One region of the Paenibacillus sp. FSL M7-0896 genome, then DNA from elsewhere that is predicted to be linked to it. Evidence: predicted binding sites of a transcription regulator. Region 1 holds the regulator's gene; the other holds the start of a gene.
The links. The regulator NrdR, encoded in region 1, represses ribonucleotide reductase genes. The targets are predictions, from matches to a motif close to AACACNATATATNGTGTT.
Positions count from the first base shown of each region.

Region 2: the regulator NrdR is predicted to act here: its motif matches at 2,903-2,920, upstream of nrdI (class Ib ribonucleoside-diphosphate reductase assembly flavoprotein NrdI).

Region 1 covers NZ_CP150250.1:2,038,644-2,046,092, reverse strand. Annotated here, with positions in the region: gene MKY12_RS08595 (ImmA/IrrE family metallo-endopeptidase) at 1-310, opposite strand, end outside; gene MKY12_RS08590 (helix-turn-helix transcriptional regulator) at 310-663, opposite strand; tRNA gene MKY12_RS08585 (tRNA-Lys) at 836-908, opposite strand; tRNA gene MKY12_RS08580 (tRNA-Ala) at 918-993, opposite strand; gene nrdR (transcriptional regulator NrdR) at 1,245-1,718, opposite strand; gene MKY12_RS08570 (alpha/beta-type small acid-soluble spore protein) at 1,884-2,102, shown strand; gene MKY12_RS08565 (lytic transglycosylase domain-containing protein) at 2,204-2,767, opposite strand; gene coaE (dephospho-CoA kinase) at 2,767-3,363, opposite strand; gene ytaF (sporulation membrane protein YtaF) at 3,373-4,074, opposite strand; gene mutM (DNA-formamidopyrimidine glycosylase) at 4,253-5,095, opposite strand; gene polA (DNA polymerase I) at 5,147-7,449, opposite strand, start outside.
Region 2 covers NZ_CP150250.1:5,479,018-5,486,466, reverse strand. Annotated here, with positions in the region: gene nrdF (class 1b ribonucleoside-diphosphate reductase subunit beta) at 1-335, opposite strand, end outside; gene nrdE (class 1b ribonucleoside-diphosphate reductase subunit alpha) at 372-2,456, opposite strand; gene nrdI (class Ib ribonucleoside-diphosphate reductase assembly flavoprotein NrdI) at 2,443-2,802, opposite strand; gene MKY12_RS23615 (sigma-70 family RNA polymerase sigma factor) at 3,418-3,954, shown strand; gene MKY12_RS23610 (hypothetical protein) at 3,951-5,108, shown strand; gene MKY12_RS23605 (LacI family DNA-binding transcriptional regulator) at 5,243-6,268, shown strand; gene MKY12_RS23600 (sugar kinase) at 6,838-7,449, opposite strand, start outside.

The sequences.
Region 1 (7,449 bases):
GTTCGACATCCAGCTGCTGAGGTAATAGTTGTTCAAAATTCAGAACATGCCAAAGCTCATGTGCAGCAGTATAATAACGGGTTCTCAATGGCTGATAAGTATTAAGCATTACATATTTATCATCGTCAAAACTAACAGTAGCACCAAAAAAAAGAGGGTCCGGGATATTTTGATAAATCACAGAGGCATGTTCCCGCAATTTTTCTTCGACTCCCGACCCAATAAAGGTTAGCGCTCCAATCTGTTCAGTCAGCACTTCATATGCAAAGTTTTCACCCATTTGTTCAGACTGCTGTTTTATGGAGGGCATTATCGTCCGACCTCCACATATTCCTTTTCCAAATGACGGCTATTCTGAATAGCAGTCAGTAAAATATTCAAATGCCGTTTAGCAATTCGCGAATCCGCATTTCCCCGTAAACTTAGGGTATATTCCTTTTCTTCCGCTTGTTCAGGAGCCAGTAATTGTTCTATAGTAATTCCCATCACACCGGCGACTTGCACCATACGTTTAGGCAGGAACTGACGCTCACCGCTTAGAATATGCCCCATCAAAGCCTTGCTAACCTTGATTTGATCAGCAAGCCACTGAATGGACCTGCCGTTCTCCGCCATCCATGATTTCACCTTCACAATTGCCGCCTGATTCATTTCATTAGCCATCCGAAGCATACCCCCAACTAGAAATGTCACGACATCAATGTCTGTATTTATTATACGTCAAAATAAATTCGATGTGTAGACGAATACAAATTATATATTAACCGTCTACAAAATTTATAAACATCTTATTAAAAGCAAAAAAAGAACGGCATCTCTGCCGTTCTTCATGTGATGGACTCTCAGGGGCTCGAACCCTGGACAAATAGATTAAGAGTCTACTGCTCTACCAACTGAGCTAAGAGTCCGTATGAAATTGGTGGAGCCAAGGGGGATCGAACCCCTGACCTCATCGCTGCCAGCGATGCGCTCTCCCAGCTGAGCTATGGCCCCATATTTTTACAATTTTGCCAATTTAGAATTACATTATGTATTCTAAAATCTGATCTGAGCGAGAAGCTCAGGTCGCTTATTCATCAATGTGTTTCGTAGGCGACTTCTATATAATACAGAAATCTGCTTTCAGTGTCAACACTTTTCCGAAATTAATTTTGATACAAGACGCTCCACCCGGGAACTGACCTCTCAACCTCAAGGCCAGCCCCACTACCCCAATCGAATCCTTCACTTCTAAACGGCGAAGCTTACAGCCCGTCCAGCTCCTCAGTCTTGGACAGCAGTCCCTTCAGTTCCTTCATGAACATGTTAATGTCCTTGAACTGGCGGTACACGGACGCGAAGCGGACGTAGGCTACCTCGTCGACAGGGTAGAGCTGCTCCATGACCAGCTCGCCGATCTGGCGGCTCTCGATCTCGGCGAGAGCGATGCCGCGCAGGCTTTTCTCCACCTCAGATACGATGACCTCCAGGCGCTCTACAGGGACCGGACGCTTCTCGCAGGCACGGATCAGGCCACGGAGGATTTTATCACGGCTGAACTCTTCACGGCTGCCGCCTTTTTTGATCACAATCAGGGGGGTCTCTTCAATCATCTCGAAGGTGGTGAAACGACGGCTGCACAGCTCGCATTCCCGCCTGCGGCGAATGGACTTATTCTCGTTGGCAGGGCGCGAGTCCAGGACCTTGGTATTGGTGTGGTCGCAGTAAGGACATTTCATAAGCTTCTTCACTTCCTCATCATTAGAATGGTTAGGCCTCGTCCCTTGATACACAAGGGCTATGCGGGCATCATTTAATTTCCAGAAAACACCGTTTATTTGTTGTTATGAATCTGACATGTCCGGCACATAATACAGTTACCAACCGATAGGAGGTGAACAGCAATGAGCCAAAATAACAACTCCAATAACCTGGTAGCTCCAAACTCACGCGGTGCCTTGGAACAACTGAAATATGAAGTTGCCCAGGAACTAGGTATCACCCTCTCCCCAGACGGATACCAAGGCAATAAAACTTCTTACGAAAACGGTTCGATCGGTGGTTACATCACTAAACGTCTTGTAACCCTGGCTGAACAGCAGTTGGCAGGTCAGTACAAATAATAACCTGCTAAGCGCGACATAAGCTTGCCTAAGAAGTATCGAACGGCCTCCGGCCGTTTGATGCTTCTTTTTACATAACAGCAGCAGAAGTAACAAGCACCCTAGAACTCACTGTAGAGCTCGGTGTATTGATCATAATAATAAATTACACGCTGCACGTAGTGACGCGTCTCACCGAACGGAATGTCCTTCACAGAGGCTTCTGTTCCGTCCCATTGCCCTTCATCCAACCAGCTCTGCACCTTACCAGGCCCGGCATTATAGGCGGCTATGACCGCTATACGGTTGCCGTCGAACTGCTTGGACAGCGTAGACAAATACCAGGTGCCCAGTTCAATATTGGAGGAGGGCTCTTGCTTCAGCCGCTCCAGCGACACGTCGGGGAGCTTGGCCTTTTCGAGCGCCCACTTGGCGGTATCCGGCATGAGCTGCATGAGCCCCAGTGCGCCTTTTTTGGATTCGCGGCCGGTCTTATAATTGGTCTCCACACGGATGATGGACGCCACCAGGAACGGGTCCATCTCATACGTCTGGCTGTGCTGGCGGATCTCTGCTTTATAATAAATGGGATAAAACCATGACATCCAGTTGGAGCCGAGAAACAGGATCGCGGTAAAGCCGATGAACAGCAGCAGCAGGACTCTTTTTTTGCGAAGCCACTTCATCATATCAGGCCCAGCCTGTCCCACAGACGTCCAACCTGAAGCTCGGCAGATTCAGGATCACCGCTATTGTCGATCACATAATTCGCTTTCCTGCGCTTCAGTTCAATATCTATCTGGGACCTCAGCCGGTCCTCAGCCTGTTCCAGCTTCATTCCGCTGCGCTCCATGAGGCGGGCTAGCTGCACCCTCCTCGGAACATAGACCACAATAATCTGATCAAACAAGGAATCCAGCTCTGATTCGTAGAGCAGCGGAATGTCCACAATGACCAGCCGTTGCGGATTCTCCTGTTCAAGCGCATACATTCTGTCCTTGATCTCCCTGCGGATTGCCGGATGGGTCAGGTTATTCAGTGTCTTGAGCGCCTCCGGGTCCCGGAAGACGATCTCGCCAAGACCCGCCCGGTCCAGCGAACCGTCAGGCAGCAGAATGCGGTCTCCAAAAGCCTCCACCGCTGCCGCCAATACCGGATGTCCGGGGAGCATCACCTCTCTGGCGATGACATCGGCATCCACCAGCGCAGCTCCCTTGCGGACAAACAGTGCAGAGACGGTGCTTTTTCCCGAAGCGATGCCTCCGGTTAAGCCTATAATCATGTACTCACCTCATAATAACTTCATTATACCCATTACAATTAATAATATCGCGGGCAGCGCAGCCGCATGCTTCATCCAGTAGCTGCCAGATAATCTCAGTCCTGTCTTCATTCCCATCAGCAGAAAGGTCCCGCTGAATACAGCGATCATCAGCGAGGTGGACCACGGGCTGAATCCGAGTAGTGCCGCACCGAGACCGGCACCGAAGGCATCCAGCGACAACGCGATCCCCAGGATCATGGCTTCCATGGAGGAGATGCTTCCAGAGGCATCCATATCAGCGGAAGACGGCGTGCGGAGAATCTGTATAACCACGCCCAGATGGCGAAGCTCCAGCGAGAATACAGCCGGCTTCAGCTCTGCCTCAGCACTCTGTGCGGCAGCAGCCGTCTCCCTCCTGATCTCCTGCCCGGGCGCAGCCTCTTCCTGCTCCTTCTCCTTCTGTGTCAGCATCTGGAACAGGGACCAGCAGCCCATTAAGACGAGAATAACCGCTCCGACACTGGAAGCGGCATTCGGGGAGACTACCTTTGCCAGCAGCACGCCGACCTGCATAGAACCATAAATGACGACCCCTGAACAGAGCGAGATAATGATAATGGAGAGCAGGGGAATTTTCATTTTACGCAGTCCATATGTAATGCCTACACCAAATCCATCCAGACTAAGCGCAAACGCAAGCAACAGCAGTGACAACAATGGGCTAAGCACCCGCAATCCCTCCCGTGAAGAACCGGAGCCGGAGCTCCGTTTCGCCATAATCAGCAATCTTCACACATTATATGGGCGGGACGGGCAGGAAGTGCCTGCCTTTATACATAACGGTTATAACTCAGATGTAACTAGCCTGGAAACGGGCTGTAAATGCGGCGCTGACTCTAAATAAATATTACAGAATCAGTACAGGTACCGGCTGGCAGCTGGGACAATAATGCGTTCCCCGTCCGCCGACCACACTCTTCTCAATCAGCGTGCCGCAGGTGGCACACGGCTGATCCTTGCGTCCGTAGATCTTGTGCTGATCCTGGTAGCTCCCGCTCTCCCCCTGGCCGTTGACATATGACTTCACGGAGGAGCCTCCGGCATTCACTGCTTCCGTCAGTGTTGCGACAATAGCATGATGCAGTCTGGCCAGCTGATCCTCCGAGAGGGACTTCGCGGTCTCCTCCGGGTGGATGCCTGCACGGTGCAGGGACTCATCTACATAAATATTGCCGATACCTACTATATATTCCTGATTGAGCAGCAGCGGCTTGATCTTGGTGCTCCGCTTAACGACAATCTCCTTGAACCGTTCCAGCGTGAAATCGGCATCCAGCGGCTCCTGCCCCAGCTTGTTCAGCGGCTTCAGCTGCAGATCCTCTCCCGGCTGGAATAGATGCATCGTCCCGAATTGGCGCACATCCGTATAACGCAGCTCCGTCCCATCTGTGAAATGGAAAATAACATGCGTATGCTTGTCCAGCAGCTCGCCCTCACGGTACACCCCGTAACGGCCCTCCATCCGCAGATGGGAGACCATCACCAGCCCGTCAAATACGAAACGCAGGAACTTGCCTCTGCGCTCAACCGTTACCACTGTATGGCCTGCCAGCATATGGGCAAAGGCCTGAATATCATCCGGGCGCTGAATGATCCGCGGCAGCCGGACGGTGACATGCTCTATCTGCTTGCCTGTAATTAACTCATTAAGTGTTCTTCTGACTGTTTCGACTTCCGGCAATTCCGGCATCATGGCTCACCTCCACTCCATTATACCGGATATCTGCCATGTGCGGGGAGCCTATTTCGCTTCGTACCAGTTGCTGCCATAACTTACCTCTGCCTTCAGCGGAACAGACAGCTGCAGCGCTCCGGCCATCACCTCGGGCAGCAGCTGCTTCATTTGCTCCAGCTCCTCCTCCGGCACCTCGAATACTAACTCATCGTGTACCTGGAGCAGCATCCGGCTCTTCAGGCCGCGCTCATGCAGCGCCTTGTCCATATGAACCATGGCCAGCTTGATAATATCCGCAGCGGTTCCCTGAATCGGCGTATTCATCGCCGTACGTTCTGCGAAGGACCGAAGATTGAAGTTCTTCGCATTGATCTCCGGCAGATAACGGCGCCGCTCCAGCAGCGTAGTCACATACCCCTGCTTACGGGCCTCGACTACGATATCATCCATGTAACGGCGCACACCTTGGAACACCTCGAAATACTGCTCAATGAACCGGGCCGCTTCCTTACGCGGAATGTTCAGGTTCTGAGACAGCCCGTAATCGCTGATGCCGTACACAATCCCGAAGTTAACTGCTTTGGCGGAGCGGCGCATGTTACTGTCCACACTCTCCGCAGGGACGCCGAATACGTCCATCGCAGTCTTGGTATGAATATCCATATCCTCGACAAAAGCTTCCTTCATCCGCTCATCACCTGAGATATGCGCCAGCACACGCAGCTCGATCTGCGAGTAATCCGCCGCCAGAATCGACCAGCCCGGCTCGGAGGGCACGAACACCTTACGGATCTTGCGGCCCTCTTCGAGCCGGATTGGAATGTTCTGCAGGTTCGGGAACTGGCTGCTGAGCCGGCCCGTGGCCGCAATCGTCTGCCGGTAAAAGGTGTGTACCTTGCCGGTCTCCGGCGAGATTTCCTTCATCAGGCCTTCCACATACGTGGATTGCAGCTTGGCAATGGTACGGTATTGCAGAATCAGGCGCACAGCGTCATGATAAGGCGCAAGCTTTTCCAGCACCTCGGCATCCGTCGAATACCCGGTCTTCGTCTTCTTCACGACCGGCAGACCGAGCTTCACGAACAGAACCTCGCCCAGCTGCTTCGGAGAATTAAGATTGAATTCGGTTCCGCAAGCGGAGTAGATCTCAGTGACCAGCCGGGAGATCTGGGCTTCAAATTCCCTGCCGAGCTGGACGAGATCATCCTTGTTAACAGCAATGCCCTGCTTCTCCATATCGGCGAGAATCCGCGACAGCGGCATCTCCAGGTCCTGGAACAGGCGGGTCATGTCCGTCTTGTCCAGCTCCTCCTGCTGCTTCTGCACAATGCCAAGCACGGTTGCACTCTTGCGGGCGACATGCTCACCGAGAATCTTAAGCTCAGGAATTCTATATTTGGCCCCTTTGCCGAAGACATCCTCATCCGGCGACAAGCGGGGCAGGCCGTATTTCGTGGTCAGGTCATTCAGATTCTGGCTGGCTTCGGTCGGGTCCAGCAGGTAGGCGGCAAGCTGAACATCGTTAGCGGCTCCGGCAAAAGCAATCCCCTGCCAATGCAGCGCCAGATCGGCACGGTGCAGATCATACCCGCTCTTCGGCGCCTGCCCGTCACCGAGCCAGTCACGCAGGGGTGCTGCCGCCTTACTCTTCAGCAGGGCAAAAGGCACAAAATAATGCTGCTCCGGCGAAGACAGCCCGAGACCGATCACTTCGGCACGGTGCGGGTTCTCCCCGTTAGATTCCACATGCAGGGCGGAGATGCCCGGCAGTGCCTGAACCAGCTCGCCTATTCCGGCTTCGTCAACAATTGTAATATTAAGCTCTGCGGCTTCCACCACGGGGGAACCCGTCAGGCTGCCGTCCGCCGCATGTGAATAGGCGCTCAGCGACAGGCGCTCCAGCAGCGAGCGGAATTCCAGCTTGGCGAGCGCCGGCCCAGCCGTGTCTGTGTTAATCCCGCTGAAGACCATATCCTCCCACGTATGCTCAAGCGAAACCTCGCGGTAGATCGTCGCCAACTTTTTGCTCATGACGGCGCTGTCCGCGTGCTCTTCCAGCTTCTCTTTCATCTTGCCCTTCAGCTCACCGGTTCCGGCCAGCACGCCCTCCACCGATCCGAACTGCTGGAGCAGCTTAAGCGCTGTCTTCTCCCCGACTCCCGGCACCCCGGGAATATTGTCGCTGGCATCGCCCATCAGCCCCTTCAGATCAATGATCTGCTCTGGGGTGAGATCATATTTGTCACGGATCTGCTTAGGTCCGTAAAGTTCCACTTCCGTAACTCCCTTGCGCACCAGCGCTATGGTGGTATGTTCGGAAGCCAGCTGCAGCATATCCTTATCCCCGGACACAATCATCACCTGACGGC
Region 2 (7,449 bases), 3.4 Mb from region 1:
GAAGCCAGTGTGGTGAAAATGCTGCTGTACGACTTCGCATGAATCTGCTCCATCATGCCCATGAAGCCGAGGACCGCCTTGCGCTGCAAGCCGTCCACATGCTCCATAATCTGTGGCATCCCTACACCGCCCTGGATCGTATCCAGCAGGGTCAGTCCGCCCAGCACCTTCATATAAGAGTCCTTTTCAATCTCACTCAGCGTGAGCCAGGACATTTTGTCATCGGATAATGGAATTTCGTCGTCGGTCCAGAACTGCATAATATTCTGGTTCCAGAACATCAGCGAGAAATCGTCGTCGGGACGGTTCCAGTTCACGGCTTGGATTGCGCTCATAATCGTATATTCTCCCTTTCTGTACCTGTGCCCCTCTTAGATGGAGCAGGCCAGGCATTCCTCGACAGACAATTTGTTGGTCCGGGTGTAGTACAGGGATTTCAGCCCTTTGTGCGCCGCATACAGGTAAGAGCGGGCCAGCTCACGGGTTGTAACATCACTGTTCACATGCAGAACCGTTGAGATACCCTGGTCGATATGAGGCTGAATCTCCGCAATCAGATCAATCACCTTGAACTGGTCCATCTGGTAGGCGGATTTATAATAGAACACATTGTCCGGACGCAGGTAAGGCATCGGATAGTAGGTGGTCGAGTTAGCATACGTGCGGGTCTCGATCTGCTCTACAATCGGCATGACGCTGGAGGTCGCATTCTGGATGTACGAGATGCTTGCGGTCGGCGCAATTGCCAGACGGTAAGCATGGTACAGGCCGTGCTTCATCACCTTGTCACGCAGCTGCTTCCAGTCCTCAGTTGTAGGAATGTAGATCCCTTCGAACAGTTCCTGTGCTTTTGTCGTAACCGGACGGTAGTCTGTAGTTATATAACGGTCGAAATACACGCCACTCGCATAGTCCGACTGCTCGAAGCCATAGAAGGTCTCGTCGGTCTCAGCGGCAATCTCCATACTTTTCTCAATCGAGTGATAGTTCATAGTCATGAAGAAGGTGCGTGCGAAATCACGGGCCTGCTCACTCTCATAAGCCACCTTGTTCTTGGCGAAATAGCCGTGCAGGTTCATTACACCCAGACCTACGGAGTGCATTTCCTTGTTCGCTTTAGCTACGCCCGGAGCGTTGGAGACAGTAGTCATATCGCTGACAGCCGTCAGTGCCAGCATGCCCTCATGTACGGATTCACGGATCTTGCCGTGCTCCATCACGTTCACGATGTTGAGGGAAGCCAGGTTGCAGCTGATATCGCGGCGGATCTCGTCCTGCTGACCGTAGTCGTTAATCTCTGAAGTCTCCTGCAACTGGAAAATCTCGGTGCACAGGTTGGACATCTTGATCTGGCCCACATTACGCAGGGCATGCGCGTTATTGGCATTACTCTTATTCATAATATACGGATAGCCCGATTCAAGCTGGATCATGGCGATCTTGGTCAGCATGTCGCGTGCGCTCATGGCGATTCTTTTCTTCACGCGCGGATCAGCAAGGAGGGTGTCATACATGACGTCCAGATCCATGTCATCCAAGTGCGTACCGTACGCCTGATAGACTGTGTAAGGAGCGAACACATGCAGCGGCTGATTGTCCTGCGCGAGCTTGTAGAAGCGGTTAGGCACGATCAGGCCGATAGACAACGTCTTCAGGCGTGTCCGTTCGTCGGCGTTAATCTTCTTGCTGTCCAGGAATTCAAGTACGTCCCAGCCAAAAATATTATAATAAGCCGCACCCGAACCCTTACGCTGGCCCATCTGGTCCGCATAGGAGAAGCCGTCTTCCATGAGCTTCAGGACAGGCATAATGCCTTTGGCCGCATCCTCTACACCCTTAATGGTCTCGCCGCGCGAGCGCAGCTTGGACAGATTGACCGCAACGCCGCCCCCGATTTTCGACAGCTGCATGCAGGTATTCAGCACATAGTTGATTGAATTGAGCGAGTCGTCCATCTCCAGCAGGAAGCAGGAGACCATCTCGCCGCGGCGGCTTTTACCGGCATTGAGGAAGGTTGGTGTCGCCGGCTGCAGGCGCTGTTCCATCATCGAGCGGGCCAGTGTACGGGCAGTCTCTACGTTACCCCGTCCCAGATGCAGAGCCACTACCGCTACGCGGTCCGGATAATGCTCCAGGTACTGCTTACGGTCATTGGTTTTGACGGCATAGTCGGTATAGAACTTGGAAGCCGCCATATAGGAAGGGAAGCGGAAATTATATTCATGGGCGATCCGGTAGACATCCTCCATCTCAGCAGCGGAGTAGCGGTCGTACAGGTCCTCGTAGTAGTCATTGGCAATCATATAATCAATCTTGGCTTTCGTATCCGTGAAGGTCAGGCTACGCCGCTCCACATCCTGCATGAACTCGGCTACTGCTTCCTGGTCCTTATCCAATTGGAAAAAGCCGCTTTCGTCTCTCTTCATCAACATGTTGTTCAATTCAATATGCCGCAACCCGGTCCACCTCCTGTTTTATGCGCTGTACATCTCCGAAGGTTCCCGACAATTCAAACTTGCCGACCACCGGTACGTTGTAACGCTGTGCAATTAAGTCTGCGCTGTGCGCGTATAGCTCGCCCCAGTTTTTGTTGCCGCTCGCGGCGATGCCCTTGAGCCTGGAATGGTTTCGTTCAAGGAATGTTGACACCTTCTCTGGAATCTGTCCAAATCCGGTAGTGTATGTAACAAGCACGTAAGGCTCGTCGATCGTCATATGCTCTTCGATTTGAACCGCCGGAAGCTTCAGTTTGTTAATGAATCTTCTGACGTTGCCGGTCTTGGAATCGTAAGCAATCAACATGGCTCCTAACCTCCTATAACATGTAGCCCATTCTACAGCTCTTTCTACTTGACAAATGAACTTGGGCGAAATCACTAGATTTATGGGCTTAGCTCTTATATACACTATATTTAGTAATGCTTAATCATTTTATATACCATATATTGAAAAGTCAAGAGACAGACAGACCTCTACGGCCCCTCCAAACAGAGCTTGAAACCGCCAATCCCACGCCCCGCCTGCATTCTATTCTCTTATAATTTATTAGTATTTTTTTTAAGCAATTTTCGGGGCTGCGGAATGGTGCAGACAGGGGCTTGCGGGAAGGGAAGACGGCTGTGATTTTTGAAAGCGTTTAGCCTTCGGGGGATCTGGATTTCATTGCACTTCGTACATTAGATGCTCCTTAAATTTAGGAGGAAGTCAGATCTGTTGTATTTTGTACACTTGATTTCAGCTAACAGGGGCTAATTGAGCAGATTCTTCAAATTCTAATGCAGGAAATACAATAGAATGGAGATTAACGGCAAATATCGGCAATTCTATTGCAGAAAGTGCAATCCGCATATTCAGTTTTACAATAACAGGGAACCATATCCGCCGGCAGGAGTCTTATTAGGTGAGAGGGGAGAGAACATGCAGAGTAAAGAACTAACGTATAGCATGACCTGTGCCTCATCGGTATCGCTTCGCGAGATGATGGAGACTTACGGACAGGATGTATGGAATTATGCTTTTTTCTTAACCCGCAGCCGGGAGCAGGCCAGCGATATCAGCCAGGAAGTATTTCTTAAGGCCTACAAGAGCATCGGCAAGTACCGGGGACAGGCTACTCTAAAAACCTGGCTGCTGACCATCACACGCAATACAGCATTCAGCTTAAGGCGTAACAGCTTCTGGCGGAGGTTCGCTCCGCTGGGCAAACATGAGGACACCCGGGCCTCCCTGTCTGCGGAGAAAGAGGCCATCGGCAATCAATACGCTAACCGCATCTGGGAGATTATCATGGAGCTGCCGGACAAGTACCGGGAGGTGCTGGTGCTGGATATTCAGCAGGACCTGCCGGTGGCAGAGATGTCCGCTCTGCTCGGGATCGCGCAGGGAACAGTCAAATCCCGGCTCGGACGGGCCAGAGAGAAAGTGAGAACGGCGATAAAGGAGGAAGACCTGTGAAGACAAAACAAGAGCAGGAGCAAGTGAAGGTGATGAGCGGGGAGAAGGACTGGTATAAGCAAGCCGGGCGGAACCCGCTTGCAGAGCCGGGATTCACGCCACAGCTCATGGCGCGGATTGAAGAGGCTGCGGCAGAAGGCTCATCGGGCAAAAGCGGACTACGCCGCCCGTTCGGGCGGGTGGCCGCCCTTGGCGGATTGGCAGCCATCCTGCTGCTCGTCACGCTGATCTGGCCGTTTGGCCCAGGGTCCAGGCTCGATCCGGCAGGGAGGCTGGCAGCGGTCTTTAAGCCTGGTTCGGGAGCGGCTGTGGTCCAGCCTTCGGCATCTCCTTCGGCTTCGCAGAACGCAGCTTCTTCAGCGTCACCGCAATCCTACAGCCCGCCGGTTGGTTCTGCGGAGTTCGAGTTTGGCGGAATGAAGTATTACATGCCCCTGCCGATGAACAGAGACAAGACGCGCGCGCGTGCTGTTGAGACTAACGCCGGGATTGTTTGGTCGCCGCCGCCGCCGATGGTCAATTACAGCAAGCCCAAATACACCCATCCTACGGAGCCTTACACATTGTATCTGTCTCCAATAGGCCAGTCTGAGCTATCTGAAGCTACTGCTAAACGGATTTATACCTTACCGCTATATGCCGGCGGCTCGCAGCGTTATTATGAACTTACGGGGATCTGTGACGGAGGTAACTATGTAGTGCTGGCTATCGGAACGATCACTTTGGGTAAAGGGTTAGGAAGGACACCTGAAAAGTTATCCGTTTTAAATTTAAAATCAGCCGCAGCTGGAGAAACAGTAACCCCGCAGGAACTGCTGGATTTAAGCAGCCTGAGCACCGAATTTTCCAATTACAGATCCTTTGTAGCTTTTGATAAATTGAACAGTGAAATGCTGCTTGTTTATTACAGCAAAAATAATAACAATGGATACGATGTTCATAGCAGCCTGTATGACATTGCTACAGGGGCAACAATGGATGTAGGAAGCAAGATCGGCATTGATGTACAGGGTCTGAAATATACGGCTAATTATGAAGTGAACGGGAAGAAACGTAGTGCGGAACTCATACTGTATCTCGGCCAGCAGTGGTACTATGAATGGTACTATAACCAATACGGACAGCAGATTGATCCTGCTAAGACAGGGAAGTGACGGGCTCCTAATTATTTTACGTGGATCATATAGATAATTTACTAAAAAAAAGCTATACTTTTTGATAATATCTCTAAGTAAACGTTATTTGTGTTTACTTCTGGAGTTCGATATCGAAGAGTGGAGCGGGATCAATGAAGAAGCTGACTATTGAGGATGTGGCTAAGAAAGCGGGCGTATCGAAAAGCACAGTCTCGCAATTTTTGAATAAACGGTTCAAGTATATGAGTGAGGCGACCAAAAACCGCATTGCCGAGGTTATCGATGAGCTGAATTACCAGCCCAACGGGCTTGCCCGCAGTCTCAAGCAGAACCGCACGCATATGGTTGGCATTATTGTAGCCAATATTGATTATTCGCTATCCATCCAGTGTATCCGGGCGATCGAGAATGAGCTGCAGCGCCATGGGATTCAGGTGATCATCTGCAACTCGGACGAGAATGCCGATAAGGAGAATACTTATGTGGAGACGCTGGTCGCCCGTCAGGTGGATGGCCTGATTATTTTTCCGGCGGGAGATCAGCCTGCGCCTTACACCAGATTAATTGAAGCGGAATATCCGCTGGTCTTCATGGACCGGCTGGTTGACGGGATCACGACCCAGAGCCTGCTGCTGGATAACGAGATGGCGGTGAAGACCGCTATCCGGGAGCTGACCGGCCACGGCCATGAAGCGATTGCTATTCTATCCCTGCCGCTTGGCGTACATGCGATTACCCCGCGCAAGGAGCGAATGAGCGGGTACAAAAAAGCGATGGAGGAAGCGGGTCTGCCGCTGCTGGGTTCGTATATGCGAAGTGTGTCACGCGAAGACATCGCATCTGCACTGGACGAGCTGCTGCAGCTTCCCGAGCCTCCAACAGCGCTGCTTGCCGCCAATGATCTGGTACTGGGCGAAATTCTTAAATATGCGAACCGCAATGCCATTGCGATCCCCGGCCAGTTGTCGGTCATCGGCATCGACGATGCCGAATTCGCCCGGATCTATAATCCTGATATTACAACGATCCGCCAGCCGGCTTACGAGATGGGGATGCAGGCGGCCAAGATCATGCTCTCTTTGATCAACGATGCGGACAGCGCGATGCCCATCACCTACAGGTTCCCGCCTTCCTTGCAGCAGGGGGAGTCGGTGCAGCCGCCGGCTAAGCCGGAATAGAGCAGGTCGGGGCGGCGAAAGGTCCATCGTGGTGACAACTTATAGGAAATCTGCTCAGGAATCCACGGCTTTACGGACCCAGGGGCCGTTATTGTGCGGAAAAGAAGGGTTTTGTTAGTTTTACGGACTCAGGAGCCGTTAAATTGCTGTTTAGGGCGCTAGATGCCCGCGAAGTGCGGCTTAACGTCATCTGAGTCCGTTAGGCTTGCTATAGTGCAGCAATTCCCCAAATAACGGCTCTCCGGTCCGTAAGTCTATAGTTTGAGAGCAGGATTATGTACATTGAGCAAGACTATGTACTTTGCCGCGCGAACTGCTGGGAATGACGACTTGCCGGTTCGCAGGAAAAATGCTCGGATGAAACTGACTTATCGTAACTGAGCTGTAACTGAGCCATAAGTGAGCCATAACCATGCTGTACTACCTGCAATTCAGCCACACCTCTCTCACGCTACATATACAAAAGGGTGTCCCAGCCGTCTGTCGGCTCAGGGACACCCTTTTTGCTGTGCTAATGTGTGTTCATGCTGAAGCCTGGCGCTGCCGGCAGCAGAGCACCTGTTCTTTGGCTATACGCCTGCGCTCATGAACTCCTCCAGCCGGGCGCGGGTGGGAAGGCCGTCCATATCGCCAGGCGACATCACGGCGAGTGCGCCGATCGCATTGCCGCGCTTCACGGCTTCTGCTACGCTGAGCTTCTCCAGCATGGCGCTGATCACCCCAACCGCGAAGCCGTCTCCGGCGCCGACTGTATCGACAACCTGCTCGACCTTGAAGCCGTCCACATAACCCTCTTCACCAGCAGAGGTCTTGTAGTAAGCGCCCTCAGGACCAAGCTTGATCACTACAAGGGATACGCCGCGCTCCAGATAGTACCCGGCAATCTCCTCCGGAGTCTCAAGACCGGTGAGAATCTTGCCTTCTCCGTGTCCGGGCAGGAACCAGTCGCAGCGGGTAGCCAGATCGTTGATCGTATTAACCATAGTTTCGGTGTCTGGCCACAGGGTCGGGCGCAGATTCGGGTCCAGTGATACGGTCTTGCCGCGCTGCTTCATGAACTCCATGGCATGCAGCGAGAACTCGTGACACGAAGCCGAGAGTGCGGAAGAGATGCTGGTCACATGCAGATGGCCTGCGGAAGCGAAGTAATCTTCATCGAAGTCGGCGAGACTCAGCTTGGA